4 regions of the Martinezella sp. CNPSo 3957 genome follow, and region 4 is predicted to be linked to each of the others. Evidence: predicted binding sites of a transcription regulator. Region 4 holds the regulator's gene; each other region holds the start of a gene.

Region 1 (7,814 bases), on a different contig from region 4:
GATGCCAATAGTGCCGAAGGTGCACAGTGCCGATTGCGATCATAGATTGTGATCGGTGGTCATCGCGACGAGCGCATGAATCGTCCACCACATCCCGTTCGGGCGTACTTCGATCAGCGCCGGAAAATCAAATCGTCGTCATCCAGATCGGTCGTCGGCCGGCATATATAAACCGGGCACGAGGCTCGATCTTTGGTGGGCAGATAGTCCTGGTAGGCATAAAAGCCCTGGTCGCACGCTCCGCTGTCGGCGACATAGCGATCATAGAGCGTCATTTTCTGCGTTCTCTTTGCAGGATAGCGCATAATGACCGCCCGCTCCCGGTTGATGACAGCCCTCGCTTCGGCGCAGGTCATGGACATGGAATTGTAGCGCGAGATAGCCAGGGCCGGCGTTGCGACCGATGTAATGAGCAGGCCGAGCAGGATGATTTTTTTCATCTGAGTAATCCTCCCTGAAGTTGCTATAATATACTATACACGGAGACCGCCATCGCGGTTTCCGTATTTATGGCAAAACGCAAGTGTGATCGGAGCGGGAGGCTTCGTGATGAACCACGACAGTTATGACGATTCCTATATAGCCGATATCCTCTTGTCCGTGAGGACCATCGCGCTCGTCGGCGCTTCGCCCAATCCCGCGCGCCCGAGCAACGGCGTGATGGCCTATCTTTTGAACAGGGGCTATCGCGTCATCCCCGTCAATCCTGGGCAGTCCGGCAAGGAAATTCTGGGGCAGTGGGTCTATGCGCGTCTGGCCGATATCCCCGAGCCCGTGGATATGGTCGATGTTTTTCGGGCGCCCGAATATCTCCGATCGGTGGTCGAGGAGACGATCATGATCGAGCCGCGGCCGCCGGTCATCTGGGGGCAGCTCGGCGTGCGTGACGACGCCGCCGCGGCGCGAGCGGAGGCGGCGGGTGTAAGGGTCGTGATGGATCGTTGCCCGGCCATCGAATATCCGCGCCTGGTCGCCTGATCGAGATCACAGCGGATCGACGGCATCCGGCCGTTTATCGCGCGATCTCACCGAAAGATGGCAAGTTTTTTCCGCGAGCCGAAAAGCACGGCAAAGTTCGCGGTTAACTTTCATACGCCAGGCGTTATGCTTTTCCCGTTGCGAACAAAATCCGGCGGGAGGAAAGATATGCCAGCAAACAACCCAGGTTTCGACACGCTTGCAATCCATGCCGGCGCGCAGCCGGATCCGGCGACAGGCGCGCGCGCGACGCCGATCTACCAGACGACATCCTTCGTTTTTCAGGATGCGGATCATGCAGCCGCTCTCTTCGGATTGCAGCAGTTCGGCAATATCTATACCCGCATCATGAACCCGACCCAGGCCGTGCTGGAAGAGCGGGTAGCTGCCCTCGAAGGTGGCACTGCGGCTCTGGCCGTCGCCTCCGGTCATGCAGCGCAGCTCCTCATCTTCCATGCCATCATGCAGCCGGGCGACAATTTCGTCGCGGCCAAACGGCTTTATGGTGGTTCGGTCAATCAGTTCGGGCAATCCTTCAAGAATTTCGACTGGCGGGTCCGCTGGGCTGATTCCGCCGATCCGGCGACCTTCGAAGCGCAGATCGACAGCCGTACGCGCGCTATCTTCATCGAAAGCCTTGCCAATCCGGGCGGCACCTTTGTCGATGTCGCCGCGATCGCGGCCGTCGCGCACGAGCATGGCCTGCCGCTGATCGTCGACAATACTCTCGCAAGCCCCTATCTCATCCGGCCGCTGGAGCATGGCGCCGATATCGTCGTGCATTCCCTAACGAAGTTCCTCGGTGGCCATGGCAATTCCATGGGTGGCATTATCGTCGATGGGGGCACTTTCGACTGGTCCGCCTCGGGCAATTATCCCATGCTGTCTTCACCGCGTCCGGAATATAACGGCATCGTGCTGCATGCGACCTTCGGCAATTTCGCTTTCGCCATTGCCTGCCGCGTGCTGGGCCTGCGGGATCTCGGACCGGCCATCTCGCCATTCAATGCCTTTCTGATCCTGACGGGCATCGAGACGCTGCCGCTGCGCATGCAGCGCCATTCCGACAATGCGGCTGCCGTTGCACGTTGGCTGAAGGGGCAGGAAAAGGTGGCATGGGTCAATTATGCCGGCCTTGAGGACGATCCCAACCACGCGCTGCAGCAGCGCTACTCGCCGAAGGGCGCCGGCTCCGTCTTCACCTTTGGTCTGAAGGGGGGATATGAAGCCGGCAAGGGGCTGGTCGAAGGCCTGCAGTTATTCTCGCATCTTGCCAATATCGGCGACACGCGCTCGCTCGTCATCCATCCCGCTTCGACCACGCACAAGCAGCTGAGCGACGAACAGAAGGTCGCAGCCGGCGCCGGCCCCGATGTGGTGCGCCTCTCCATCGGTATCGAGGACGTCAAGGATATCATCGCCGATCTGGAGCAGGCGCTGGCGAAAGTCTGATGTGGTTCCTCACATACCTTTGACAACTTTTTATCAGGTTGCATTGAATCGACCGCCAAAAAAACCTGAAAACAGGACGCTCGCAGATATGGCCTCGGCAATTCTTACGGGCCTCTGCAAATTTGACCCTATAGGATGCCGGTTACGAAGCGATCCAGCCGGGTTTCAGGACGATAGAGCGTCTTGACCAGGATCGCCGCGAAAACGGCGGTAAGCACCCCGCCCATGACGTCACTCATATAATGCGTGCCGACGTAGACACGGGAGAAGGATACGAGGATCGCGCCGAGTAGGAAGAAGAGGCTCCGCCCTGGCATGCGTTGAAGCGTAAATGCGGCAACGATTGCGAAGGCGGCCGTCGCGTGGTCAGAGGGAAAAGACGGGTCATTGCTGCGATCTACAAGTAGCTTGGTGACCCCGGCATCATACGGGCGAACGCGGCTGACAAAAAGCAGGATGACCTGGTTGATACCGAGACCGACGACGAAGGTCAGGCCCGCAGCAACGAGTGCGTGTCGGGTTTCCGGTCGACGTTCTCTGGCCCACCATTGGATAGCGACAAGAGCGATCAACAAGGGAACGCCGTATGCCGAGATTAGGATCATCAGGCGGTCGACCGTCGGGTTTCCGGCCATGCCATTGATCCACCCTGTTATAACGGCATCTAGTTCATACATGCTGTCTCCTTCTGGACCGCGATTACGATTTCGGCCCGCTTGAGATGGTCGAGCCAGATTAACGAAGCGCACTAGGGCATTGTTTTCTGACGTTTCCCTGAAAGGTGGGGCCTTGATATCGGGCGGCAGGTCAGGATGATGTGCGTTTCGGGTTCGCATGTCCTTGAGCTCGCGGAGAGCCACACGGGGCAATCAATAGGAGGCATTCGTGACGACCTATCTGGCAGTGGACATCGGCGGCGTCGAACCGGAAACGGGCGCGCCCGCAGCCGATCGCCTCATTTCGGGAGCCCCGACATTCCGAACCTGGAGCCTGGATGAGGCTGATGGCGGCCTCTATGCCGGTATCTGGGAAGCAACCCCAGGCAAATGGAGGATCGCCTATGACGAATGGGAATATTTCCATATCCTCTCCGGCTATTCAATTGTGACGAGTGAGAATGGCGAGACCTTCCATCTGCGCGCAGGCGACCGCCTTATCTTGAGGCCGGGCTTCAAGGGGACCTGGGAAGTTATTGAAACGACTCGCAAGGATTACGTGATCCGTCTCTGACGATGCTCTTGAATCAGAACATGAAGTTCACGTTCATGCGCCCGTTGGCGCAGCTCGTTTGACACCGTTCCGCAATGGCGGCGATGATTGCCGCAGGTTGTGTCACTACCGCTTCATTAAACTGTCATCAAACTGAAACAATGCGTCTTTAGAGCCAAGTCTGTCGCCGGGAGACTTCAGGCGGGGAGGTTCGTTTACCATGGGCAACCTCACGCCGATCTTCTGCTCGCCATCCTTTCATTCACTTGAGGAAGTGAGTCTACTATGCTTAACCTGAAACTCCGTTCGCTTTGCCTGACTGCAGGCCTCATCGCGGCTATGTCCGCTTCGGCCTCCGCTGCCGACATCACGGGCGCTGGCTCGAGCTTCATTGCACCGGTTCTGTCCAAGTGGGCCGAAGGCTACAAGGCTGCGACGAACAACGTCGTCAACTACCAGTCGGTCGGTTCTGGCGCCGGCATCAAGCAGCTCCTCGACAAGACCATCGTATTCGGCGCTTCGGACAAGCCGATGAGCGACGCCGACCTCGAGAAGAACGGCATTGCCCAGTTCCCGATGATCTCCGGCGGTATCGTCGTTTCCTATAACGTCGAAGGCGTAAAGCCGGGCGAACTCGTTCTTGACGGCAAGACGCTGGCCGACATCTTCCTCGGCAAGATTGCCAAGTGGGACGATGCAGCCATCAAGGCTCTCAACCCGGACGTGAAGCTGCCGTCCACGGCGATCTCGGTCGTTTACCGCGCCGACAGCTCCGGCACGACCTTCAACTTCACCGACTACCTGGCGAAGGTTTCGCCGGAGTGGAAGGAAAAGGTTGGCTCGAACACGGCTGTTGAATGGCCGGTCGGCTTTGGCGCCAAGGGCTCGGAAGGCGTTTCCACCACCGTCAACCAGACGGCTGGCTCGATCTCTTACGTTGAATATTCCTACGTCGTCGCCAACCACATCGGTTTCGCGAAGATGAAGAATGCTGCCGGCAAGGTTATCGAGCCGAGCCTGGAAACCTTCAAGGCTGCCGCTTCCAACGCCGATTGGGCCAAGGCCAAGAACTTCAACCTGATCATCACCAATCAGCCGGGCGAAAAGAGCTGGCCGATTGCCGCTTCGACCTGGGTTCTGCTCTACAAGAAGCCGGCTGATGCTGCTAAGAACGAAGAAGCACTGAAGTTCTTCAAGTGGTCCTATGAGCATGGCCAGAAGGACGCGACCGCGCTGTCTTATCTTGCGGTTCCGGACAATGTTGTCGAGATCGTCGAGAAGTCTTGGAAGACGGACTTCGGCACGAAGTAATTTGTGCTAGGCGAAAAAGTTGCGGCGGACAGGGTATTTCCCTGTCCGCCTTTCGTGACAGGACAAGGGGAAATCGATGGCTGACGCGACTCAGATGGCTGGCTTCCAGGCTGTGAATACCTCCGCCGCGACCAGAAAATTCCGGATACAGGATCGGATTTTCTATTTGATGACGCTTGGCTCGGCTATTCTTGTCGTGCTTCTGCTGCTGGCAATCCTTGTGGTTCTTGTCATCGATGCCTTACCCACATTTCAGACCTTTGGGTTGTCGTTCCTTTGGGGCACCAAGTGGAGCGCGCCGGCCGATATTTATGGCGCCGTCCCTGCCGTGGTCGGCACACTCGTAAGTTCGTTCATCGCCATGTTGATTGCCGTTCCCCTGGGCATCGGCATCGCCATCTTCCTCACGGAACTTTGCCCCGGCAGCCTGCGCCGTCCGATCAGCACGGCCATCGAGCTTTTGGCGGGCGTTCCCTCCATTATCTATGGCATCGTCGGCCTGTTCATTCTCGTGCCGCTGATGCAAAACAATATCCTGCCTTTCCTGATGGCGACTGTCGGCCAGGTGCCGGTGATCGGCCTGCTGTTCCAGCCGCCGGCGCCGGGCGTCGGCCTGCTGACGGCAAGCCTCGTGCTGGCCGTCATGATCCTGCCGTTCATCACCGCGATTTCCCGCGACGTGTTCAGCACTGTGCCGCCGATGCTGCGCGAATCCGCCTACGGCATGGGCATGACCACATGGGAAGTGGCTCGCCACATCCTGATTCCCTATACACGCCGCGGCCTCGTCGGCGGCATCATGCTCGGTCTCGGCCGCGCGCTCGGCGAAACCATGGCCGTCACCTTCGTTATCGGCTCGGTGAGCCGTCTGCAATCGTCGATCATCTCGCCGTCCACCACCATTTCCGCCCAGATCGCGAACAATTTCGGCGATGCCGACGGTCTGCAATTGTCGAGCCTGATTGCGCTCGGCCTGCTCCTGTTCGTCCTTTCCTTCTGCGTGCTTGCGCTGGCGAGATGGATGATCGGCCGCGGCGACTCGCACTGAGGAAAAAAGCCATGGACAATGCAATTCGTCAGAACCTCGTGTCGAGGCGTTATGGGAAGAACCGGGTGATGATGGTCTTGTGCCTCATCGCGGCGGTCCTCGGCATCTTCTTTCTCAGCGTGATCCTTGCGACCCTGCTTTATCGCGGCATATCGGCGCTCAGCCTCGACGTGTTCACCATGTCGATCCCGGCCCAGGGCTCGCGCGGCGGTCTGATCAACGCGATCTACGGCACCGTGCTGGTTACGGGTCTCGCGATCGTGATCGCTGCGCCGATCGGCATTCTTGCCGCCACCTATCTTGTGGAATATGCCAACGGCAGCAAACTTGCCGAGGCTGCCAAGTTCCTCAACGACATCCTGCTGTCCGCGCCTTCGATCATCATCGGCGTGTTCGTCTACGGCGCGGTGGTCGTGCCCATGCATGGCAACTCCGCTATCGCGGGCATCCTTGCGCTGGCGCTGATCGCGCTTCCGGTCGTCAATCGCACGACACAGGACATGCTGTTGCTGGTGCCAAACGCGCTTCGTGAGGCGACCGCGGCGCTCGGCGCGCCGCGCTGGAAATCCATGATGATGGTGGTTTACCGTTCCGCCTGGACCGGCATCCTCACCGGCATCCTGCTGGCCATCGCCCGCATCAGCGGCGAAACCGCGCCATTGCTCTTTACGGCCGGTTACAGCAAATTCATGAATACAGACCTGACCGGTCCGATCGCTACGTTGCCGGTTGCGATCAATACGCTCGCCGCCGATGCTGGCGAGGATCTCAAACAGCTGGCCTGGGCCGGCGCGTTGATCATCACCGTTGCCATCCTTGCGCTTAACATCCTTGCCCGTGTCTTGAGTGGGCGCCGCCAGTGACGCAGCCGCCGAACGATAGGAATGAGACCATGAACATGAGCGACAGCAATTTCCAGAGCGTCAACGCACAGCCGGGGAAGGATGCTGCTTCCCATTCGGATCTCGGCCTGGCGAAGCTTGAGGTGAAGAACCTCGATTTCACCTATCAGAACGGCCATCGCGTTCTGAAGAGCGTGAATATGAACATCCGCAAAAACGCGGTCACCGCCTTTATCGGCCCTTCAGGCTGCGGCAAGTCCACGTTGCTGCGCACCTTCAACCGCATGTATGACCTTTATCCGGGTCAGACGGTTGCGGGCGAGATTCTGCTGGATGGCCGCAATATCCTCACCAAGGACGTCGATCTGAACGATCTGCGCGCCAAGGTCGGCATGGTGTTCCAGAAGCCGACGCCGTTCCCGATGTCGATCTATGAGAACGTCGCTTTCGGCATCCGCCTCTATGAGAAGGTCTCCAAGTCGGAAATGGACGCCCGCGTCGAAGCGGCGCTGACGGAAACGGCGCTGTGGAGCGAAGTCAAGGACAAGCTGCACCAGAGCGGACTTGGCCTTTCCGGTGGGCAGCAGCAGCGCCTCTGCATCGCTCGCGCCATCGCCATTCGTCCCGAAGTCCTTCTGCTCGATGAACCAACCTCGGCTCTGGATCCGATCTCGACCGCCAAGGTCGAAGAACTTGTGTCGCAGCTGAAGGGCGACTTCACCATCGTTATCGTCACGCACAACATGCAGCAGGCGAGCCGTATCTCCGACAGCACTGCCTTCATGTATCTTGGTGAGTTGATCGAATACGGCCAGACCGAGCAGATCTTCCAGGCGCCGAAGGTCAAGCGCACGGAAGACTACATCACCGGTCGTTACGGCTGATACGGCTGGACATTGCTGCCAAATTTGCGAAAGCGCGCTATTCAGCCGCGCTTTTTGCGTTGGGGAATGGCCGTCGTGGTGGGCTGCTAT
Region 2 (7,814 bases), on a different contig from region 4:
TCGTGCTGCACAACTCGCTGTTCCTGATCGCCCACTTCCATAACGTGATCATCGGCGGCGTTCTGTTCGGCATGTTCGCGGGCGTCAACTACTGGTTCCCGAAGGCCTTCGGCTTCAAGCTCGACCCCTTCTGGGGCAAGATGAGCTTCTGGTTCTGGCAGATCGGCTTCTGGTTCGCCTTCATGCCGCTCTATATCCTCGGCCTGATGGGCGTCACCCGTCGCGTCAGCCAGTTCGACGATCCGTCGCTTCAGATCTGGTTCATCATCGCCGCCTTCGGCGCCGGCCTCATCGCCATCGGCATCGCCTGCTTCCTGATCCAGCTCGCCGTCAGCTTCATGAAGCGCGAAGAGCTTCGCGATCACACCGGCGACCCCTGGGGCGGCCGCACGCTGGAATGGTCCACCTCGTCGCCGCCACCGGCCTACAACTTCGCCTTCACGCCGATCGTCTACGATCACGATGCGTGGTGGGACATGAAGAACCGTGGCTACGTTCGGCCGACCGAAGGCTTCATTCCGATCCACATGCCGAAGAACACCGGCACCGGCATCATCCTCGGCGTGCTCTCCATCGGCTTTGCATTCGGGATGATCTGGTACATGTGGTGGCTCGCCGCCATCACCTTCGTCGCGATGATCGTCATCACGATCGGCCATACCTTCAACTACAAGCGCGACTACCACATTCCCGCCGACGAGGTCGTCAAGACCGAGAACGAGCGTACGAAGCAGCTCGCAGGACAGGTGTAAGACTATGACGACCCACTCTGCACAAGCTCCCATGGACGGCGAAACACCCGCCTTCTATCTGAAGGAGGAGCATCATCCGGAAGGCAGCACCATGCTGGGCTTCTGGATCTACATCATGAGCGACTGCCTGATCTTCGCAGTCCTCTTCGCCACCTTCGCGGTACTCGGCCACAGCTATGCGGCCGGCCCGTCGCCGGCCGACCTCTTCGAGCTGCCGCTCGTCGCCCTCAACACGGCGATGCTGCTCTTCTCCTCCATCACCTATGGCTTCGCCATGCTGGCGATGGAGAAGGACAACAAGTCGGGCACGCTGATATGGCTGACGATCACCGGTATCTTCGGTGCTCTCTTCATCTTCTTCGAACTCTATGAGTTCTATCACCTGATCCTCGACGGTGCCGGCCCGCAGCGCAGCGCCTTCCTGTCGGCCTTCTTCACGCTGGTCGGCACGCACGGTCTGCACGTCACCACCGGTATCGTCTGGCTGATCACGCTGATGGTGCAGGTCGGCCGCTACGGACTGATCCCGGAAAACAAGCGCCGCCTGATGTGCCTCTCAATGTTCTGGCACTTCCTCGACGTCGTCTGGATCGGCGTGTTTTCCCTCGTCTATCTCATGGGAGTTCTCGGATGAGCTCGAACGCAAACCATTCGCATCATTCCGGGGACGCCCACGGCCACGATCATCATGGCGGCCACGAGGCATCACACGGCACCTTCAAGAGCTACATGACGGGGTTCATCCTCTCCGTCATCCTGACCGCCATTCCCTTCTGGCTGGTCATGGGCAAGGTCATCTCCGATCCGGCCGTCACCGGAGCGATCGTCATGATCCTCGGCGCGATTCAGATCGTCGTGCACATGATCTACTTCCTGCACATGAACACCCGCTCGGAAGGCGGCTGGAACATGATGGCGCTGATCTTTACGATCGTGATCGTCATCATCGCGCTGTCCGGCTCGCTCTGGGTCATGCATCACCTCAACGCGAACATGATGCCCATGTCGCCCGAGATGATGCGCAACATGCCGTAAATTCGAGGGCGGGCCTTCGAGCGAAGGCCCGCCCTCTCTCCCGGCGCGAAATCCGCCGGATGCTGCGCAGTGCATGCTTGAAATGCCGGAAGCCGCAGCCAAATCTTCCCGACCGCGCATGATCTTCAGCGAAGAGTATCGAACCGCCCGAAATCATGCGTCAGCGCGTCCCCGGAGACCTGCGCCATGACCGACATTTCCTCGAGCACATCTCAGGGCAAGCCGCGCTCGACGCTTAACCTTATCATCTGGGTATCGCTGCTTTTGCTCCTGACCGCCCTCCTCACCGGCCTCGGCACCTGGCAGGTGAAGCGGCTGTACTGGAAGCTGGATCTGATCGCCAGGGTCGATGCGCGCGTGCATGCGCCGGCGGTTCAGGCACCCGGCCCGGCGCAATGGGCCGATATCACGGCCGAAAACTCCGAATACAAGCATGTCCAGGCAAGCGGCACTTTCCTCAACGACAGGCAAGCACAGGTCTATGCCTCGACTGCGCTCGGCGCGGGCTACTGGGTGCTGACACCGCTGAAACTTGCAGACGGCACCATCATCATCGTCAACCGCGGCTTCGTTCCCACAGAGAAGCGCAATCCGACGACGCGTGCCGAAGGCGAGCTTTCCGGGGAGACTACGGTGACCGGCCTGCTCAGGATCAGCGAGCCCAAAGGCACGCTGCTGCGTTCGAACGTGCCGGCGGAGGAGCGCTGGTATTCACGCGACGTGGCAGCCATTGCCGAGGCCCGTGGGCTGCAGAACGTGGCGCCCTATTTCATCGATGCGGACGATGCGAAAAATCCCGGTGAATTGCCCGTGGGCGGGCTAACGCAGATTACCTTCCACAACAGCCATCTCGTCTATGCCATCACCTGGTATGGACTGGCTGCCATGACATTGGGGCTGGCCGTCTATCTCGTCTATTTCGAGAGGCAGCGGGCAAAAGCGGCTCACTGAGCACCGGAGCATTTCCGCTGCAGAAGAGTAAGCGCTCTGCCCTGCGTTTTCGCGCAGTTCCGGGCACCATACTCCTCCATACACTTCCCGGCGCCGCTCTATATTGTCATTTTCGGGAAACGAAGCTGCCAGCGTCGGCCGTCGCTCGTCATCTCGACAATCCCGAACGGCTCGACATCGACAGCCCAGAATGCTGCGGGCGGCGACTGCAGGGCCTGCAGAACAGCAGCACGAATGACGCTCGCATGGGTGATGACAACGATGTGACCGGTATCGTCGATGTGATTGCCCATCCATTCGCCGACACGCTTCATGACCGAGGACAGGGCTTCGCCGCCATGCGGGGCGACCGAGGTATCCGTCATCCAGAGCGTGAGGGACTCCGCGTCCCTTTCATGCAGTTCGGCAAGGGATTTCCCGCGCCAATCGCCATAATCGCATTCGCGCAGGGCGACGTCCGGGATAGCATCGAGGCCGAGGACGGCGGCGGTCTGGCGGGCACGCAAAGCCGGGCTCGCCCAGACCCGGTCGATTGCCCCGAGCCCGAAGGACAAGGATTGAGCCTGCTGAGCCGCCTTAGCCTCCAAGGGTTCGTCATCCGGAAAGCAGCCGTTCCGATGGGCTCGCGTCGCCCCATGACAAATCCAGCTCAAACGCGTTTTCATGAAACTCCTCTATTTCCATCCCCTGGCGCGCTCTTGTCGCGATTTCACATCGCTGTGGCGCTTGATTGACAATCATATTTGCAGATAGCTATAAACTTGCACTTGCGGGTGTGGAAGCCGGTGGAATCCCGGCGCGGTCGCGCCACTGTAATCGATGACGGAAACTTCGCCCTCGAGAGCCAGACCCTTCCCGCAAGAACCCTTCCGCAAATGGAACGCGCTTTTCTTAACGAGGGAAATACAATGTCCGACACCACTTTCGCCCCATCCGCAGTTCCGCAGCCGATCCCACTCGGCCAAATCCTGCCCTGGGCCATTTTCGCCGGCCTGCTGATGCTGCTCGCGATCTATTTCATCGGCGCAGAAGAAGGAGCGACCTCGCTCATCTCGGGCATGTATGTGCACGAATTCGTGCATGATGCCCGTCACCTTCTCGGCTTCCCCTGCCACTAAGGGGTCAAGCACATGGTTGGACGTCTTTTGCTCCGCGGCATGATCGTTGGGGCCCTTGCCGGTATTTTCGTTTTTGCATTCGCCCACATCTTCGGCGAGCCGCTGGTCGACTGGGCTATCGGCTTTGAGGAAAAGGCCGCGCAGGCGGCCGGCGAAGCGCTGGAGCCGGAAATCGTCAGCCGCGCCACGCAGGCGGGCATCGGCCTTTTCACGGGCAGCGTGATCTTTTCGACCGCAATAGGCGGATTGTTCGCACTGGTCTTCTCGTTCGTCTACGGCCGCATCAGCCCCCTGGGTGCGCGCGGCACGGCGGCACTGCTCGCGCTCGCCGCTTTCGTGACGATTTCGCTCGTGCCCGACATCAAATATCCGGCAAACCCGCCGGCCGTCGGCAATCCCGAGACGATCAGCGCGAGAACTGAGCTGTTCTTCATCATGATCGTTGCCTCCATCGTCGGCATGATTGTCGCGGTGGGATTCGGACGCAGGCTGGCGGCGCGTTATGGTTCCTGGAACGGTACGATCATTGCCGGCATCGGCTACATCGTCTTCATCGCGCTGATACAATATCTGCTTCCCTCGATCAACGAAGTGCCCGAGCAATTCTCGGCCGTCGTGCTTTGGCGCTTCCGCATCACCTCGCTCGGCATGCACGCCATCCTCTGGACGACGCTCGGCCTTGCCTTTGGAGCCTGGGCAGAACGCCAACTGCCCCAGACACGCTACCGCAATGCCAGCCTGCGCCGGGCCTAGCGTGATAAGTAGATCGCATCCCGCGCATGGCAACATGCGCGGGTTACGCCAACATCCAGGTGCCATCCTGCTTGCAATCTTTCTCATGCTGTCGGGCTGCCCGGCTTCGGTTGCGGCGCATGGCAGTTCCTCCGGTAGCCAGGCTGGCATCCCGATTCCGAGTCTTACCCATGGCGAGATGGCAGTGATCGCTCCTTATTACGGGCGAATCATCTCGATTGCCGATAGCGTATCGGATACCGACGAAACCCTCCGCCGTCTCTTGAACTTCGCGCAGATACAGCGTGCTTATTGCCTATGGGGCCTGATGCCGGGCAACGTCAGCGACGAGGAGAGCCCGTTCAACGAATGCTCCCACGCCTACCTCGCCGCAGCGAAGGCGGTGCTGCTGCAGATGCGCGTCATGAAAGTGGAGAAGGCATCGGTCGACGATCTCGTCTCCGATATCGACGCCGCGCTCGTGCGCAACAGCCTCTCGCTCATCCTGTGTAAATTCAGCGGCGAGAGCTTCAATACGGCCGATCTCATCCGGCCAAACCTTGCCGACATCGCACTCCATGCGAAAAGCCTTGCTGCGATCTTATCGGCCAGCCTGCTCGTTCTTGCAGGCCTCTGGCTCGGAGCGCGCGCGTTGCGGCTGCAAGCTCAGCCTTAAGAACCGCATTTTTATCGGAACTGCCCTTAACAAAACACCGCCGCAAGATGCGGCGGTGCTTCTGATCTTACCAGTAGTGCGGGCGATCGCGCCAGCGGCCGTCGCCCCAGCCATCGCGATGATGGCGATGGCCGTGCCAGCCCCATGGCGGCGGCGGTGGCGGCCTGTAGTAACCCCAGCGCCGGGGCGGCGGACCCCAGCGATTGGGGCGGCATTCGCCCCAGCGCGTCAGGTGCCAGCCACGACCGCAGGCATAGTCAACTTTCACAATCGGCACGGAGGCCGTTGACCCAACGGCCGGGATAGGCATTGCCTCTGCCGAAGATACAACCAGGCTGCCGAACAAGGCAGCAATGGCAATCACGGACGATCTCATATTAATGGCCCTCTATCCAAGTCCCTTACATGGGGGATTTAACCCCCGAAGGTATGAACGCCGGCTGAACCGAAAATGGCCTTTTGGAGGCAAATCAAGATCAGCCCGAGAACCTGCCGGCAGTCGAACGGGCTAGGCACTGCCCGCATTTGCAGTTCGCCGCAGCCTGTTCCCGCGTCACGAGAGTTTCATGAACGAGGCTTACACCGGCAATATCCATTGCAATAAGGGAGTTCGGGATGGTCGACCTCGTTTCAAACAATGCGGAAGGCGGCAATGCCGACCATCCGATTCATGGCGCAGGCAGCTCGGCAAAATGGTTTCTGCCGCTCTTCGGCATCGTCGTCCTGGCCGGCCTCGTCTATGTCGCCTACGCTCTCGGCAGCGACCTTGCAGAGGCCGCCGCAGTTCCGTGGATATTGCTCGGGCTGGCGCTGCTGATCGCGCTCGGCTTCGAATTCGTCAACGGTTTTCACGATACCGCCAACGCCGTTGCCACCGTCATCTACACGCGCTCGCTGCCGGCGGAGTTCGCCGTCATCTGGTCTGGCTTCTTCAACTTCCTCGGCGTTCTGACCTCATCGGGCGCCGTCGCCTTCGGCATCCTGGCGCTGCTGCCGGTCGAGCTCATCCTGCAGGTCGGCTCCGGCTCCGGTCTCGCGATGGTCTTCGCCCTGTTGACCGCCGCCATCATCTGGAATCTCGGCACCTGGTATCTTGGCCTGCCGGCCTCGAGCTCACATACACTTGTCGGCTCGATCATCGGCGTCGGCCTCGCCAACCAGTTCCTGGCACCCGCCGGCTCTGCCACCAGCGGTGTCGACTGGTCGCAGGCAAGCAGCGTCGGCATGTCGCTGCTCTTGTCGCCGATCATCGGCTTTGCCGCAGCTGCAATATTGCTGCTGGTCGCCAAGGTGCTGATCCGCAATAAGGAGCTTTATGAAGCGCCGAAGGGCAACACGCCGCCTCCGCTCTGGATCCGCGGCCTGCTGATCTTCACCTGCACCGGCGTCAGCTTCGCCCATGGTTCGAATGACGGCCAGAAGGGCATGGGTCTGATCATGCTCATCCTCATCGGCCTCGTACCGACTGCCTTCGCGCTGAACAAGACGCCCGACGTCAACTATCTCGAAGCTTACAAAACTGCCTCGACGCAGGTCGAGACGGTACTCGGCAAATATGTGAAGCCGGGCGTCGCCGCACCGGCCGATCCGAAGGCCACTGTCAGCAGCGCCGTAAAGACCAAGACCTGGACGGACGTGACGACGCCGGCTCTCCAAGCATATATTCATGCCACGAGCGCGGAGATCGCGGCCTATCCAAGCGTCGAGAAGCTGCCGAACGGGCTCGTCGGCAACGTCCGTAACGATATCTATCTGATCGGTGAATCGCTGAAGCTGATCGACAAGCAGAAGCTGCTGCCGATGAGCGCCGAGGACCTGAAGGCCGTGACCAACTATCACGCCGCCGTCGATCACGCGACCAAGTTCATCCCGCTCTGGGTAAAGGTTGCCGTGGCGCTGGCGCTCGGCCTTGGCACCATGGTCGGCTGGAAACGCATCGTCGTGACCGTCGGCGAGAAGATCGGCAAGACGCACCTGACCTACGGCCAGGGTGCTGCCGCCGAAGTCGTCGCCATGCTGACCATCGGTGCTGCCGACCATCTCGGCCTGCCGGTATCGACCACGCACGTCCTGTCCTCCGGCGTCGCCGGCACCATGGCGGCAAACGGTTCCGGCCTGCAGTGGTCGACAGTGCGCAACATGCTGATGGCCTGGATCCTGACGCTTCCGGCTTCGATCACGCTGGCCTTCGTGCTGTTCATCGTGCTGCGCCAGGTCTTCTGATCGACAGTGGAGACTATTCCCGAAGACGATGGCGCCCTGACGGGGGCGCCATTTTGTTTGCAGCATTGTGCGGACGAATTCTCACGGAGCGCACAAGCGGCGCCGGTCAAGCGCGTGCGAAACGCCTGTTCCGAAATTGCTCAGTCGACGGTTTCCCTCTTGTTGCCGTTCGCACCGAGGCCGGAAATCTTGGCAAGCTCCGAACGACGATTGGCATAATTCTGCGCCACCATCGGGTAGTTGGGAGCAAGCCCCCACTTCTGCCTGTATTCCTCGGGCGTCATGCCATAATGCACGCGCAAATGACGCTTCAGCGTCTTGAAGCGT
Region 3 (7,814 bases), on a different contig from region 4:
CAGTTCCGATGAAGCCTCCTGGGTGGTGACGACGTATCTCGTCTCGAATGCCATCGTGCTCGTTGCCAGCAGCTACTTTGCGGAACGGTTCGGCCGACGGCGGTTTTATCTTCTGTGCCTCGCAACGTTCACCATCGCTTCCATCCTGTGCGGGTTGTCCTGGAACCTCGAGACGTTGCTGATCTTTCGGGTGATCCAGGGTTTTGCCGGCGGCGGCATGGTGCCGACATCGCAGGCGATCCTGGCGGATGCCTTCCCGCCGGCAAAGCGCGGGCAGGCTTTTGCGCTTTTCGGCGTCGCCGTGGTCGTCGCGCCGGTCATCGGCCCGACCCTGGGCGGCTATCTCTCGGACAATCTTTCCTGGCACTGGTGTTTTCTCATCAACGGTCCCGTCGGCGTCTTCGCCTTCATCCTCGTTTATGCCCTGCTCAAGGAAACGCCGAAGACGAAGCAGATGCGCGAGGAGTTTCGGCGCAAGGGCGTGCGCTTCGACATTGTCGGCTTTCTGCTGGTTGCGACATTTCTCGGTTCTCTGGAGCTTACGCTCGATCGAGGGCAAACCGATGATTGGTTCGGTTCCAACTTCATCATCCTGACGGTGACGATCTGCCTGCTATCTTTTCTTCTTGCCATTCCATGGGTTCTGACGAAGGCCAATCCGATCATCGATGGCTGGCTGCTCGGCACACGACAATTCGGCTCCTGTTTCATCGTCATGATGGCGGTCGGGGCGATCCTGATCGCAACGACGCAGTTCATTCCCGAAGTCGTACAGCAGAACTACGGATATACCGCGACATGGGCGGGGCTGGCATTGTCCCCGGGTGGTCTTGTTACCATGGTCATGATGTTCGTTGCCGGACGCGTCAATTCCGTGATTCAACCGAAATATCTGATTGCGGTCGGTGCGGCGATCATTGCGGCATCCATGTGGCAATTGACCAGGCTTTATCCGGGATTGAACTTCAGTTTCTTTGTCTGGTCGCGCCTCTATATAGGACTTGGCCTACCGCTGATCTTCATTCCGATCACCTCGGCTTCCTATTACGGTCTGAGACCGGAGCAAACCAATCAGGCATCCGCCATGATCAATGCCGCCCGAAATATTGGCGGTTCGATCGGCGTCTGCATTGCGTCGAATGTGCTTGCCCATCGCGAGCAGTGGCACCAGAGCCGGCTCGTCGAGCACATCACGCCATCTTCACCCGCCTATCACGACGCGCTGCAAACCATGACACGCTATTTTGCCGAGAAGGGAGCGACCATGGCGGATGCGAAGGCGCAGGCGACCGCCTGGGTCGGCCAGCAGGTGCAGACCCAGGCGAGCTTCCTGGCCTATATCGATGTATTCCATGTGTTGATGCTGATCGTGCTCTGCGCCATTCCACTCGCCTTGATCCTCAGCAATGTCGATCTCAAGGAGGGCGGCGGCGGTGGCATGCATTGAGTCTCGGCCGCAATAGCATCATGCCAGGGAACCAGGAAATGCCGGAGATCGTTCTCTTCCTATTGGAGAGAAAATTATGGCTCCACGTTCTTTCTGGAAAGGCTATCTCAAGCTGTCGCTGGTGACTTGCCCGGTCGCCATGGCGCCGGCGACAAGTGATAATGAAAAGGTTCGTTTCCACACGCTCAATAGAAAGACAGGCAATCGCATCGTCAGCCAATACGTCGATTCCGTCACGGGCAAGGCGGTGGATGAGGACGATGAAGTGAAGGGCTATGAGCGCGGGGAGAATGACTATGTCATGCTTGAGGATGAGGAACTCGATGCGGTCGGCCTTGAAAGCACCCGGACGATCGACATCGAGATGTTCGTGCCGCGCGACAGCATCGAATGGATCTGGTTTGATACGCCGCATTACCTCACGCCCGACGATACTGTCGGAGAGGAGGCCTACTGCGTCATCCGCGATGCGATGGCCGCGAGCCGCATGGTCGGCATATCCCGGCTCGTCATGTATCGCCGCGAACGTGCCGTCATGCTCGAGCCCAGAGGTAAGGGGATCGTCCTTTGGACCCTGCGCTTCGGCGACGAGGTGCGTGATGAACGGAACTATTTTGGAAATATCGGATCAGAGCCGGTGGACGGCAAGCTGATGAAGCTGGTGGGCGAGCTGATAGATGAACGAACGAAATCGTGGGACCCGGCGATGGTTTCGGACCCAGTTCAGGAAAAGCTGCTCGATATCATCGCCGCCAAGAAGAAAGGGCGCAGGCGGCCCGCCAAGGCAAAGGTGGAAGAAGCCGCAGCACCCAGCAACGTCATCAGCATCATGGATGCCCTTCGCAAGAGCCTTTCGCAGGAAAAGGGCGCAAGGAGACGCTAGAGCATTTCCGCTTTTCTTCGAATCGCGAAAGCGCTCTATCTTCTTGTTTTTACGCAGTTCCGGACGCAAAACCGCTTCGCACTTTTCCTGGAACTGCGCTAGTCACCTGCTGGTTTTCGCTGTCAGGAAGAAATTTGTTCGTCAAGACTTACGCTTGGCCTTCGCGGACTCCTCGCGCAAAGGTTCGGCGGCTTTCCGGAAGTCCGCCCAGGGATCCGAACGAAGCGCGGCAAGCCGCGTCGGCACATTGAGCACGGTGAAATAGTCCGGCCCTATTGCAGGGCTCAACTCCTCCCATGATAAAGGCATCGAGACCGCGGCGCCCGGCCGTGCGCGGGTGGAGTAAGGCGCGACGGCAGTCGAGCCGCGTTGATTTCTCAGATAATCGATCAGGATCTTACCTCGGCGTTTCGACTTGGTGATGGTGGAAACATAGCGATCTGGGCTGTCGGCGGCCATGGCGTCGGCGATACCTTTGGTAAAGGCCTTGACGGCAGGCCACTCCGCTTTGGCTACTAGTGGGCAGACGATGTGTAGCCCTTTTCCGCCGGAGGTCTTCACGAAAGGAACGAGCCCCGTCTGCCTCAGCCGCTCAGCCGTTTCTTCCGCGGCGGCGATGACCTTGCTCCAGGCGACGCCGGGACCTGGATCGAGGTCCATGATGATCATGTCAGGCTTTTCCCAATTGCCGATCATCGATCCCCAGGGATGGATTTCGAGGACTGCCGCCTGCACGAGGCCGATCAGGCCATTCAGGTCATCGATGCTGACGTAGGGTTCTTCATCCTGGGGGTCTTTCGCCAAGGCGATGTTCCTGTTCATGCCCTTCCAGGCATGCTTCTGGAAAAAATGCTGGCCGGCAATACCATTGGGACAGCGTACCAGCGCGAGCGGCCGGCCAACGACGAAAGGCCCCATATAGCGCCAGACCTCGGTATAATAATCCGCAAGCCCCGCCTTCGTAACACCTTCGTCAGGCCAATAGAGGCGATCGCCGTGGGTCAAGGATACGCTGCTGCGCGCGGGCTTCTCAGCCGCGGACTCCTTCGTGGATTTCGGTGTTTCGCGAACAATCTCGAGCGGATTCTTGTCCTCTCGCAATCCGCGGAAGGATGCGTGGCGCAAATGGCCGTCTGCCGTCCAGGCGCGAAATTCGACTTCCGCAACCAGTTCAGGCCGTACGAAGCGGACACCGCGATGTTCTTCCGCGGTCAGCTTGGTTGCGAAAGGATTTTCCTTCACTTGCAGGCGGCCCAGCCTTTTGAAGAGCTGCTCGGCGACAGTGTGCGTGTACCCCGTACCGACGCGGCCGACATGTTCGAGCTTGCCGTCTTCATAGACGCCGAGCACCAGCGAGCCGATGGCCTTACGCGACGTTGTCGAGGGAACCCAGCCGCCGATCACGAATTCCTGCCGGGAGGAACATTTTGATTTCACCCATGTCTTGCCGCGGCCGGGGCGATATGGATCATCGGCAATCTTCGATACGATCCCTTCCAGGCTCAACCTGCAGGCATGCGACAACAGCAGGTCACCATTTTCATCAAAATGACTGCTGAAGCGAAGGATCCCGGTTTCGGACGGGATGATCTTCCGCAGCAATTCCTTGCGGCCGATCAGCGGCGAGGCCTTCAGGTCGTAGCCATCGAGATAGAGAAGATCGAAAGCATAGAAGACGAAGCGGTCGCTACGGCCTTCGCTGAGATCCGCCTGCAGGGCAGAGAAATCGGAAGCGCCGGCCGCCGGCTCAACGACCAGCTCGCCGTCGATGATTGCGGTGCCGACGGGGAGATCCCGGAAGGCGCTGACAATCTCCTTGCCGAATTTCTGGCTCCAGTCGAGGCCGCTGCGCGTGAGCAGCTTGACGCGACCTGCCTCGATGCGGACCTCGAGCCGATAGCCATCGAATTTGATTTCGTGAAGCCACCGGGAGCCTGAAGGTGGCTTGGATACCAATGTCGCCAAAGCAGGTTCGACGAAGGATGGCAGAGCGGCCTTGCGTGCGCCCTTCAAAGACGAGGGATCAACAGGCGTTGCGTCCGTTTGCGTTGCGGTTTCGCCGGCTTCCTCCTTGGCGGCATCATCCCTCTTTCGGACGGTCCTGCGACGGATCTTCCCCGTCTTCGAGGACCAGCCCGGCTTTTCGTTCTCGACTTCGTCTATGACACGCCCCGTTTTTGCCGATTCCGGTCGTTCCTCGAGAATATCGGCAGCGCCTTCCGGGCGCGCCGCCTCGTCTTCGCCTTTGATCAGCAGCCAGTTTTCCCGTTTCTCGCGTGGCTTCCCCGCCATGCGGATCAGATGCCACCGGCCGCCGAGTTTCTTTCCGTGGAGCTCGAATTCCAGATGTCCCTTCGCAAGGCCCTTGTGGGGGTCGCCAAGCGGTGTCCAAGAGCCGCTGTCCCAGACGATAACGGTTCCGCCGCCATATTCTCCCTTGGGAATCGTGCCTTCGAAGTCACCATACTCCAGCGGATGATCTTCGGTCTGAACCGCCAGCCGCTTTTCGCCGGCTATTAGGCTCGGCCCTTTGGTCACGGCCCAGCTCTTCAAAACACCGTCCAATTCGAGGCGAAAATCATAGTGTAGCCGGCGCGCATCGTGCTTCTGGATGACGTAGCTGTTGCCGGATACCGCGATCTTTTTTCTGCCGGCTCGCCCTCTCGGCTCGGTGGTCTTGCTGAAATCGCGTTTGCGGTTGTAGGTCTCCAATGCCATCGTCAGCTCGCCTTGCGTTGCGGCCGCGAAGAAGATTTTGTTCGCGATTTTACCGTCTTGCGGGAGGTCGCGCCCGATTTTTTGGCCGGTTGCTTCGCGCTTGCCTTACCTTGGCCACTCATGCCGGCACTCTGGCGTAGAGCCTCCATGAGATCGGTCACCTTGGCGACCCTTGCTGGCTTGCGTTGCGGGATCTTCTTGCCCTCGATCTTGGCCTTTACCAGTTCTGCAAGCGCGGCCTCATAGCGATCGTCGAATTCGCTCGGGTCGAATTTGCCTTTCTTGGTGGTGATGATGTGCTTGGCGAGATCGAGCATTTCGCCCTTGATTTTCATATCGGGCACATCCTCGAAGGCTTCTTTTGCCGAGCGAACCTCGTAGTCGAAATTCAATACCGTCGCGATCAGCCCTTTGCCGTGGGCACGGATCATGACGGTTCGCAGGCGGCGAAACAGAACGGTTTGGGCAATGGCAGCGACCTGCTTCTTGCGCATTCCGTCGCGGATCAGTGCGAATGCCTCTTCGCTCGCAGGAGTGGAAGGGGCGAGATAATACGGACGGTCGAAATAGACGTCATCAATGTCGTCGCATGCCATGAAGGCCTTTATCTGCAAGACCTTGTCGCTTTCCGGCACCGCCGCGGCGATTTCCTCAGGCTCAAGAACGATGTAATCGTCCTTGTTGAGTTCGTAGCCTTTGACCTGATCCTCGCGCGATACCGGCTTTCCGCTCGCAGCATCTATGAATTCCCGTCGGACGCGATTGCCGGTTGCGCGGTTCAGCGTGTGAAAGGAAATCCGCTCGGAAGTGGAAACTGCCGTATAGAGCGCAACAGCGCAGCCGACCTCCCCGAACTTCAGATATCCTTTCCATTGCGCACGCGCACTCATCAGCGGACTCCATATCGACGACAGGAAACAAACGGGACCTGGCGGTCATTGTTCCCTGTTGTCCTTGTTTTGTTGGGGAAGCCGATAGAAGCGCATGGCGATTTTGACCCGCTCTATACGGTTCTTACGTATCGCCCAGGTCTCGGTGTGGCACCTCTATCGACGTCCCAACTCTTGCGAGACTGTCGAAGACCGTGGTTTCGCGGGCACATTGGCTTTTCATGGTGGCCTCCATCATTTATGACGGATTTATGACAACACACGTTCGGAGCGCCGAGAGTGAACTGGTTCCGTAAATTGATGCCCCGGGAAGATCGCTTTTTCGATCTGTTCGGGCGGCATTCCCGTACAATCGTCAGCGCCGCGGAAGCCCTGAACGAACTGCTGAGCGGCAAAGATACCGAGCAGCACTGCAAACGCATCGTCGAACTTGAGAACGAGGCCGATGACATCACGCGCGAAGTTTTGCTTGCGGTACGGCGCAGCTTCATCACGCCTTTTGACCGTGGCGATATCAAGGATCTCATCATGTCGATGGACGATGCGATCGATATGATGCACAAGACGGTCAAGACAATCCGCCTATTCGAGCAGGATAGCTTCGATCCCGGTATGCAGGAAATGGGCGGCGCGATCGTTCAGGCGGCAAAACTGGTGGCTGATGCAATTCCTCTTCTCGATCGTATGAGTGCCAATTCCTCCCGCCTCAGCGCGCTCACGGAAGAAATTGTTCATGTCGAAGAGCGTTCCGATGAACTCCATGAGCAGGGGCTGAAGGATCTCTTTCGCCGCCATGGCGCAACGAACCCCATGGCCTACATCATTGGCAGCGAGATTTATGGTGAGCTGGAGAAGGTTGTCGATCGGTTCGAAGATGTCGCCAATGAAATCAGCGGCATTGTGATCGAGAACGTCTGATGGAGGCCACCCTCGCTTTTCCGCTGCTGGCGGGTCTCATCGCGGTGGCCTTGTTCTTCGACTTTTTGAACGGGCTGCACGATGCCGCCAATTCCATTGCTACCATCGTCTCGACACGGGTTCTGCGGCCGCAATATGCGGTGCTATGGGCTGCATTCTTCAATTTTATCGCCTTCCTGTTCTTTGGGCTTCACGTTGCCGAAACCCTCGGCACTGGCATCATCGATCCCAATATCGTCACGCCACAAGTCATCTTCGCCGCCCTGATGGGAGCGATCGTCTGGAACATCGTGACCTGGGTTTTCGGCATTCCATCGAGTTCGTCGCATGCACTGGTCGGTGGCCTCGTCGGCGCTGGCCTGGCTAAAATCGGCATGGGCGCCATTGTTTGGTCGGGCTTGCTGAAGACGGCCGGCGCCATCGTCATGTCTCCGTTACTGGGCTTCGTTCTCGCGCTTTTCCTCGTGCTGTGCGTGACTTGGATATTCATTCGCCAGACGCCCTTCGCCGTCGACAGCACCTTCCGTGTGCTGCAATTTGTCTCCGCCTCCCTCTATTCCCTCGGTCATGGCGGAAACGACGCTCAGAAGACGATGGGGATCATCGCCGTTCTGCTCTATTCCCAGGGGCATACCGGAGCGGAGTTCCATGTCCCCCTCTGGGTCGTATTGTCCTGTCAGTCCGCGATGGCGCTCGGGACGCTGTTTGGCGGCTGGCGGATCGTGCATACGATGGGTTCGAAGATTACCAGGCTCAACCCAATGCAGGGTTTCTGCGCCGAGACGGGTGGTGCTTTGACACTGTTTGCCGCGACATGGCTCGGCATCCCGGTCTCGACGACCCATACGATCACGGGCGCTATCATCGGCGTCGGTGCCGCCCGGCGCGTCTCCGCAGTCCGCTGGGGATTGGCGGGCAATATTGTCATCGCATGGGTAATAACCCTTCCGGCGGCGGC
Region 4 (7,814 bases):
ATGGCGGCGCGCACGGCGTCGAGATCGCCAAACTCCACCTGGTCGAAGCCCGGTGCCTTCGGGCCGAAGCCTTCGATATACTTCTCCTGGCCACCGGCGGCGATCGTTGCGATGGTGCGGCCGTGGAAGGCGCCTTCGAAGGTGATGATATGGAACTTCTCGGGATGCCCCTTGGCGAACTGATAGCGCCGCGCAGTCTTGATGGCGCACTCCAGCGCCTCCGCGCCCGAATTGGTGAAGAACACCTTGTCGGCGAAGGTCACCTCCGTCAGCCGCTTCGACAGCTTCTCCTGGCCGGGCACCTCATAGAGGTTGGACAGGTGCCAGACCTTGTCGGCCTGCGCCTTCAGCTCGGCGACAAGATGGGGATGAGCATGACCGAGCGAATTGACCGCGACGCCGGCTGCGAAATCGAGGTAGCGTTCGCCATTCTCAGTGACCAGCCAGACGCCCTCGCCTCGCTCGAACCGCAGCGGAGCGCGCAAGTAGGTGTCGTAAAGCGGCGTGGTCTCGGCCATGGCCATATCTCCTGATCACAACTTTAAGGACCGATCGCTTCCATTTGATGAAACGGGTCCGAAAAAATCAAAAATGCCGCCTTGCGGCGGCTTGGGCACTATTGATGTTTTGCACCGCGATGTCAACAAAACTGCCGTTTTAGCAGGTGCGAGAAAACGCTTGCCGGCAAAAGAGATGCATCGGGCGGCGCCTATGGCAGAAATGCCACGCCCGGACAGCAAGTTGGGGAAAACCTCGAAATCGATTCCTCAAGATTCCCGCGACTCTTGTCACGGAGTCAGCCTCACACTAGGTTAAAAACCAATTGCTAGACTGCATGCGGCGGAACTAGTCACCACAATTTTAGAGCGTTTCGCGCCTCGATACCATGCGAGGCAATGGTGAGGGATTCTGCCATCGGAAACGCGACAGCGGAGACAGGGCATGAATTGGACAGACGAACGCGTCGAGAAGCTGAAAAAGCTATGGTCCGAAGGATTGAGCGCCAGCCAGATCGCTGCGCAGCTCGGTGGCGTGAGCCGTAATGCCGTTATCGGCAAGGTGCATCGCCTGAACCTCCCCGGCCGAGCGAAGGCGGGCGGCACGACAACCGCAGCGCGCACGCCGAAGCGCAGCGCAGCGGCACCTCGCGCTGCGACCTACGGATCGCGCGTTGCTACCCGCACGGTGGTTGCCCGCCAGCAGGGCGCAACCATGCTGAAGGAAGAGATCGAGATCGATTCCGTCAATGAAATCCAGTATCGCCCGGCATCGAACGTCGTCGTTCCGATCTCCCGTCGCCTCGGCCTGACGGAACTGACGGAGCGTACCTGCAAGTGGCCGGTCGGCGATCCGCTGAAGGACGATTTCCATTTCTGCGGCAACGAGAGCCCAGATTCGTCGCCTTACTGCACCTACCATCAGCGCCTGGCCTACCAGCCGGTGCATGAACGCCGTCGGCCAGCGCAACCACGCGGCTGAGACGCGCCATCGATGAGATAAAAGAAACGGGCCCTGGGGCCCGTTTTCTGTTTCCGCCGCTATGTCGAATGCCTGATCGGGTATCCCCGCTCAGGCCTCCATGGAGTAGCCCGCGCCGCGAACGGTGCGGATGACATCCTGCATATTGGAGAAATTGAGCGCCTTGCGCAGGCGGCCGACATGGACGTCGACCGTGCGTTCGTCGACGTAGATATCGTGACCCCATACGCCGTCGAGCAGCTGCGAACGCGAGAAGACGCGGCCCGGCGAGGACATCAGGAACTCCAGCAGGCGGAATTCCGTGGGCCCCAACCGCACTTCGCGGCTCTTGCGGTGGACGCGATGGGTTTCGCGATCCAGCTCGATATCGCCGCAGCGCAGCACCGTGGAGAGAACCTCCGGGCGGGCACGCCGCAGCATCGCCTTGACGCGAGCCATCAGCTCCGGCGTCGAGAACGGCTTGACGACATAATCGTCCGCGCCGGTCGAAAGCCCGCGCACGCGCTCGCTTTCCTCGCCGCGCGCCGTCAGCATGATGATCGGCAGACGCTCCGTCTCCGGCCGCATACGCAGCCGGCGGCAGAGCTCGATGCCGGATACGCCGGGGAGCATCCAGTCGAGGATCAGGAGGTCGGGGATGCGCTCCTGGAGACGCAGCTCGGCCTCATCGCCTCTGAGGATCGTGTCTACCTCGAAGCCTTCGGCCTCAAGATTGTAGCGCAGCAGAACGCTGAGCGCTTCCTCGTCTTCTACAACAGCAACTCTCGGAACCATGCGCCTATGGTCTCCTTTCTTCGCTTTCGGATTATTCCGTCACTGCGCCGACGGTATTGGCGGTATCGTCCTTCGGGCGCTCGCCTTCCGGCTGCGCGCCCGTCGCCATGTAATAGATCGTCTCGGCGATGTTGGTGGCGTGGTCGCCGATGCGCTCAATGTTTTTGGCGCAGAAAAGAAGATGCGTGCAGGTGGTGATGTTGCGCGGATCTTCCATCATGTAGGTCAGCATCTCGCGAAAGAGCGAGGTGTACATGGCGTCGATTTCCTCGTCGCGTTCGCGGATCGACACGGCCTTGTCCGGCGAGCGGGTCGCGTAGACATCCAGAACTTCCTTGAGCTGGCTCAGCGCCAGTTCGGAGAGATGCTCGATGCCGCGAGCGAGACGGCGCGGGACACCGGTGCCCTGCACGGCGATGACGCGCTTTGCGGTGTTCTTGCCGAGATCGCCTACGCGCTCCAGATCGGAGGCGATGCGGATCGAGCCCATGATTTCACGCAGGTCAGCCGCCATCGGCTGACGGCGGGCGATGGTGACGATCGCCTTGTCGCCGACTTCGCGCTCGGCATGGTCGAGAACGACGTCGTCGGAGATGACCTTCTGGGCCAGGGCAGTGTCGCTGTTGACCAGCGCGCGTACGCTATCGCTAACCATCTGCTCTGCCAGGCCGCCCATTTCAGCAATGCGGCGCGTCAGGAACTTCAGGTCTTCGTCATAGGCAGAGAGAATGTGAGTGGAGACCATTTTTCTATCCTCAAGGTGAACTGTGTGAAATGAGCCGCGCGCCTGACATCATCAACCAAAACGGCCCATGATGTAATCCTGCGTGCGGAAATCGTCGGGATTGGTGAACATCTTATCGGTGTCGTTCTCCTCGACCAGGTGGCCGAGATGGAACATTGCGGTACGCTGCGAGACGCGGGCTGCCTGCTGCATGGAATGCGTCACGATGACGATGGTGAAATTCTCCCGCAGCTCGTGGATGAGATCCTCGACCTTGGCGGTTGCGATGGGATCGAGCGCCGAGCATGGCTCGTCCATCAGGATGACCTCCGGACTGACCGCGACGGCGCGGGCGATGCACAGACGCTGCTGCTGGCCGCCGGACAGGCTCGTGCCGGCATCATGGAGCCGATCCTTCACCTCGCCCCAGAGACCGGCCTTCTGAAGACTGCTCTCGACGATATGCTCGAGATCGGCCTTTGAGCGATGCAGGCCATGGATGCGCGGACCATAGGCGACGTTCTCATAGATGGACTTCGGAAATGGGTTGGGCTTCTGGAAGACCATGCCGACGCGGGCGCGCAACTCCACCACGTCGATGCTGTCGTCGTAGACATCCTGATCGTCGAGCGTGATCTTGCCGGTGACCCGGCAGGTCTCGATCGTATCGTTCATGCGGTTGAGGCAGCGCAGGAAGGTGGACTTGCCGCAACCGGAAGGGCCGATCAAAGCCGTGACCGTATTCGCGCGGATCTTCAAATTGACGTCAAAGAGCGCCCGCTTGTCGCCGTAGAACACAGAAACGTCCTGGCCGATCATCTTGTAGGGGATCGTCATCATCTTCCTGGACAATGCTTTTTCGCTGGCGGCTTCCGTCATCATGTTCATTTCGTGCGCCCTCCCTTACCAGCGCCGCTCAAAGCGGCGGCGCAGCAGGATGGCGCCGATGTTCATCGCGACGAGGAAGAAGAGAAGCACGATGATGGCGCCGGACGTCCTTTCGACAAAGGCCCGCTCGGCTTCGCTCGCCCACATGTAGATCTGCACCGGCAGCGCCGTCGAAGGTTCGAGCGGCGATGCCGGATAGTTGGCGACGAAAGCGACCATGCCGATCAGAAGCAGCGGCGCAGTCTCGCCAAGCGCGTGCGCAAGCCCGAGGATCGTGCCCGTCAGAATGCCCGGCATCGCAAGCGGCAACACGTGATGGAAGACCATCTGCATGCGCGATGCACCAAGACCGAGCGCCGCGCTGCGGATCGACGGCGGTACGGCCCGCAGCGCCGAGCGTGTGGCGATAATGATCATCGGCAGCGTCATCAGGCTCAGCACGAGACCGCCGACCAGCGAGGCAGAGCGCGGCAGTCCCATCATGTTGATGAAGACCGAGAGACCCAGCAGGCCGTAGACGATCGATGGGACGGCCGCGAGATTGTTGATGTTGACCTCGATCAGGTCCGTCAGCCGGTTCTTCGGTGCGAACTCCTCCAGATAGATCGAGGCGGCGACGCCGACCGGCAAGGCAAGCACGAGAACGGTCAGCATCAGGTAGAACGAGCCGATCAGAGCGACGCCGAGCCCGGCGGCTTCGGGTCGGCTCGAATTGCCCGACAGGAAGAGACCGCTGTTGAAGGCCTTGTAAAGCGCACCGCTTTCGCTGAGTTGCTTCATCCAGGCGACCTGGCGGTCGGATATCTTGCGATCCTTCTCATCGACCGTCAGATCGATCTGGCCCTTGTTGGCTGAATCGATATTGGAGCTGGCAAGGAAGGTGACGTTCTGCGTCGTCCCTATGATCGAGGGATTGGCGACGACCCTATCGCGCAGCGCGATCCTGGCACTGTCCGACACCATCGCCGTTGCCTCGCGAACGAGAGCGCGATTGGCCGGATCGATACCAAGCGCCTTCACCAGTGCATCGCGCACCAGTACCGGGTAGTTGGCAGCGATCAGAACCTTCGGATCGCTGGCGCGCTTGGCTGCAGGGTCGATCACCTTCTCGGTGAATTCGATCGGCAAGGTGATCGATGTCTGAACAAAAGCCGTGTAGCCGGTGCGGACCACGGTCGAGACCAAGATCATAAGGAAGACGAGACCGAAAATGACAGCCGTGATCCCATAGGCGCGAAAGCGGCGCTCGGCAGCATAGCGTTTTTTGATACCGATATCACGGCGCACCGACGCACCCGGCGTCAGGCCACGCGGCATGTTGAGCTGAGAGGAGGATACGACACCGCTCATTCGTATTGCTCCCTATATCGACGGACGATGTAGAGCGCGTAGACGTTGAGGCACAGCGTCAGGAAAAACAGCGTGATCCCGAGTGCAAAGGCGACGAGCGTCTGCGGCGAGGTGAATTCCAGATCGCCGGTCAGCTGGTTGACGATCTTCACGGTGACAGTCGTCATCGGCTCGAAGGGATCGAGTTGCATGCGCGCGGCAACGCCGGCTGCCAGCACCACGATCATGGTTTCACCGATCGCCCGCGACGCGGTCATCAGCAGTGCGCCGACGATGCCCGGAAGGGCGGCCGGCAGCAGAACACGCTTGACCGTTTCCGACCGCGTGGCGCCGAGGCCAAGCGAACCGTCGCGCAGCGAGCGCGGCACGGCCATGATGATATCGTCCGACAGCGAGGAAACGTAAGGGATGAGCATGACGCCCATGACGAAGCCGGCCGTCAAAACGCTCTGTGCCTCGATAAAGCTTCTGTAGTTTCCAGTCATCAGACCGTCGATCTCGGCGGAGATATCGCGCAGGAAGGGGCCGACGGTGACAAGGGCAAAGAAGCCGTAGACGATCGTCGGGATGCCGGCTAGGACCTCCAGCATCGGCTTGGCGATGGAGCGGACGCGCGCCGAGGCATATTCAGCCATGTAGATCGCCGCGAACAGACCGATGGGCACGGCGAAGAGCATGGCGACGAGCCCGATATAGATCGTGCCCGCCAGCAGCGGGATCAGGCCGAAGGTGCCTGAAGTTTGCGTGCCGGCGCCGGCGAAGCGCGGGTCCCAGACCGTGCCGAAGAAGAACTCGCTGGCCGGCACCATGCCGAAGAAGCGTGCCGCTTCCGAAAGCATGGAAACGACGATGCCGACCGTCGTCAGCACTGCGATGGAGGAAGCGACGATCAGTGCCCCGAGAATGACCTGTTCCACACGATTGCGGGCGCGAAAACGCGGGGCGATGGCGCGAAGGCCATGGGCTGCGCAAAGCAGCGACAGAACGATCGCCGCTGCCGACATGACTGTGCGGCTCACTTCGCGCATGCCATTATATTTGTTGGCAGCGTCGATCATGTAGCCCGTGGGGCGAACGGCAAGCGGAACGCCCTTCTGCGCCAGCAGCAACTGAAGATCGGCCTTGCCTGCATCGACATCGGCGAGCTCCTGGCTATCGAGCATGCGCATGCCGCGAGCGATGCTGCGCACCATGCCGTAGCTGAGATTGAGTTCGGCCGGTGGAAGAGACTGAACCTCCTCCGGGAAAGATTTCGTCACCAGGCGGTCGATGACGATGGGGCCGGCGATCAGCCAGACGCAGACGAGCGCTAAGGGCGGAAGCACCGCCCAGATAGCGGCATAGGCACCGTGATAGCCGAGCCGGGAATGCATGGACGAGGACCTGCCACCCGACAGCGCAGCCGCCCTCACCCGCCCCAGCACGAAAGCGGAGGCGCCGAAGACCGACAAGCAGAGCAGCAGCAGCGATACACTCATTCCCATTCCCCGGCGAACCCCGGCGTGGCGGAAAGCCGCACCGGTGCCCGACCCTTCCGCATTCACATGATCTTCCCGACCGCGACATCCTTACGGATCTGGTCGCGCTCAGCATCCGGCGCCGGCACGAGGCCATATTCCGCTAGCGGGCTCTCAGGTCCGATCATCTGATCGCTCGTGAAGAAATCGACATATTCCTTGAGCCCAGGGATGACACCCAGATGGGCTTTCTTGACGTAGAAGAACAGCGGCCGCGATACCGGATAGGTGCCATCGGCAATCGTCTGACCCGAAGGCACGATGCCGTTGACGGTGGCTACCTTCAGCTTGTCGGCGTTGTTCTGGAAGAAATACAAGCCGAACACACCGATGCCGTGCTTGTTGGCATTGATACGGGCCAGCGTTTCGGGATAGTCGCCGTCTATATCGACGGCGACGCCATCCTTACGCACGGCAACGCATTTTTTGGCCTGCTGAGCGGCGTCGGAGACTGCAGCCTTGATCACATCGGCGGCGCCCGAAGCCTTGCAGCCGGCGGCAAGCACCTTCTCTTCGAAGACTTCGCGCGTGCCGTGCTTCTCACCCGGAATATAGGTAGCAATTTCAAAATCCGGCAGCGATGGATTGATCTCAGACCACTTCTTGTAGGGGTTGGCGACGAGCTTGCCATCGACGACCACTTCGGCGGCAATCGCCTTATAGAGATCGACGGGTTCGAGCCTGATGTCTGGATTGCTCTTGTCGAAGGCAAAGACGATGCCGTCATAGCCGATCTTGATCTGCTGGATATCGGTGACGCCGGCGGCCTTGCAGGCTTGGACTTCGCTGTCCTTGATCGGGCGCGACGAATTGGCGATGTCGATCGAATCCGTTCCGACACCCTTGCAGAATTCCTTCAGGCCGGCTCCGGAGCCGCCGGACTCGACCACAGGAGTCTTGAAATCGGTAAAGGTCTCGCCGAAGGTTTCGGCAACGATCTTGGCATATGGAAATACGGTCGATGAGCCGGCGATCTGAATTTGATCGCGGGCGGTTGCAGTGCCCCCAAGGGCAGCCGATGCAACCAGCGCAAGAACGGACATTTTCAAAGCATTCACAACGAATCCCCCTGATGAGCTTTG

Evidence for each region. Region 4 encodes PhoB, which activates phosphate uptake and scavenging genes when phosphate is short. Its sites were predicted from a motif close to TGTCATNNANCTGTCAT; they were not measured.
Region 1: the regulator PhoB is predicted to act here: its motif matches at 3,783-3,799, upstream of pstS (phosphate ABC transporter substrate-binding protein PstS).
Region 2: the regulator PhoB is predicted to act here: its motif matches at 5,816-5,832, upstream of AC13QE_RS27600 (inorganic phosphate transporter).
Region 3: the regulator PhoB is predicted to act here: its motif matches at 6,179-6,195, upstream of AC13QE_RS22000 (DUF47 family protein).

What each region holds. Positions count from the first base shown of each region.
Region 1 covers NZ_JBXSOU010000003.1:114,439-122,252, reverse strand. Annotated here, with positions in the region: gene AC13QE_RS09015 (hypothetical protein) at 114-440, opposite strand; gene AC13QE_RS09010 (CoA-binding protein) at 550-978, shown strand; gene AC13QE_RS09005 (O-acetylhomoserine aminocarboxypropyltransferase) at 1,147-2,430, shown strand; gene AC13QE_RS09000 (phosphatase PAP2 family protein) at 2,559-3,107, opposite strand; gene AC13QE_RS08995 (cupin domain-containing protein) at 3,316-3,660, shown strand; gene pstS (phosphate ABC transporter substrate-binding protein PstS) at 3,925-4,950, shown strand; gene pstC (phosphate ABC transporter permease subunit PstC) at 5,027-5,998, shown strand; gene pstA (phosphate ABC transporter permease PstA) at 6,010-6,861, shown strand; gene pstB (phosphate ABC transporter ATP-binding protein PstB) at 6,891-7,724, shown strand.
Region 2 covers NZ_JBXSOU010000017.1:9,149-16,962, reverse strand. Annotated here, with positions in the region: gene cyoB (cytochrome o ubiquinol oxidase subunit I) at 1-752, shown strand, start outside; gene cyoC (cytochrome o ubiquinol oxidase subunit III) at 757-1,386, shown strand; gene cyoD (cytochrome o ubiquinol oxidase subunit IV) at 1,383-1,787, shown strand; gene AC13QE_RS27630 (SURF1 family protein) at 1,974-2,738, shown strand; gene AC13QE_RS27625 (histidine phosphatase family protein) at 2,837-3,403, opposite strand; gene AC13QE_RS27620 (CbtB domain-containing protein) at 3,647-3,856, shown strand; gene AC13QE_RS27615 (CbtA family protein) at 3,869-4,609, shown strand; gene AC13QE_RS27610 (hypothetical protein) at 4,644-5,264, shown strand; gene AC13QE_RS27605 (GCG_CRPN prefix-to-repeats domain-containing protein) at 5,332-5,640, opposite strand; gene AC13QE_RS27600 (inorganic phosphate transporter) at 5,880-7,487, shown strand; gene AC13QE_RS27595 (Ros/MucR family transcriptional regulator) at 7,628-7,814, opposite strand, start outside.
Region 3 covers NZ_JBXSOU010000010.1:20,909-28,722, reverse strand. Annotated here, with positions in the region: gene AC13QE_RS22020 (DHA2 family efflux MFS transporter permease subunit) at 1-1,447, shown strand, start outside; gene ku (non-homologous end joining protein Ku) at 1,524-2,330, shown strand; gene ligD (DNA ligase D) at 2,472-5,048, opposite strand; gene ku (non-homologous end joining protein Ku) at 5,051-5,938, opposite strand; gene AC13QE_RS22000 (DUF47 family protein) at 6,239-6,856, shown strand; gene AC13QE_RS21995 (inorganic phosphate transporter) at 6,856-7,814, shown strand, end outside.
Region 4 covers NZ_JBXSOU010000005.1:120,503-128,316, forward strand. Annotated here, with positions in the region: gene AC13QE_RS14315 (aspartate aminotransferase family protein) at 1-518, opposite strand, end outside; gene AC13QE_RS14320 (hypothetical protein) at 517-816, shown strand; gene AC13QE_RS14325 (GcrA family cell cycle regulator) at 943-1,479, shown strand; gene phoB (phosphate regulon transcriptional regulator PhoB) at 1,570-2,253, opposite strand; gene phoU (phosphate signaling complex protein PhoU) at 2,285-2,998, opposite strand; gene pstB (phosphate ABC transporter ATP-binding protein PstB) at 3,050-3,865, opposite strand; gene pstA (phosphate ABC transporter permease PstA) at 3,881-5,182, opposite strand; gene pstC (phosphate ABC transporter permease subunit PstC) at 5,212-6,693, opposite strand; gene AC13QE_RS14355 (substrate-binding domain-containing protein) at 6,756-7,775, opposite strand.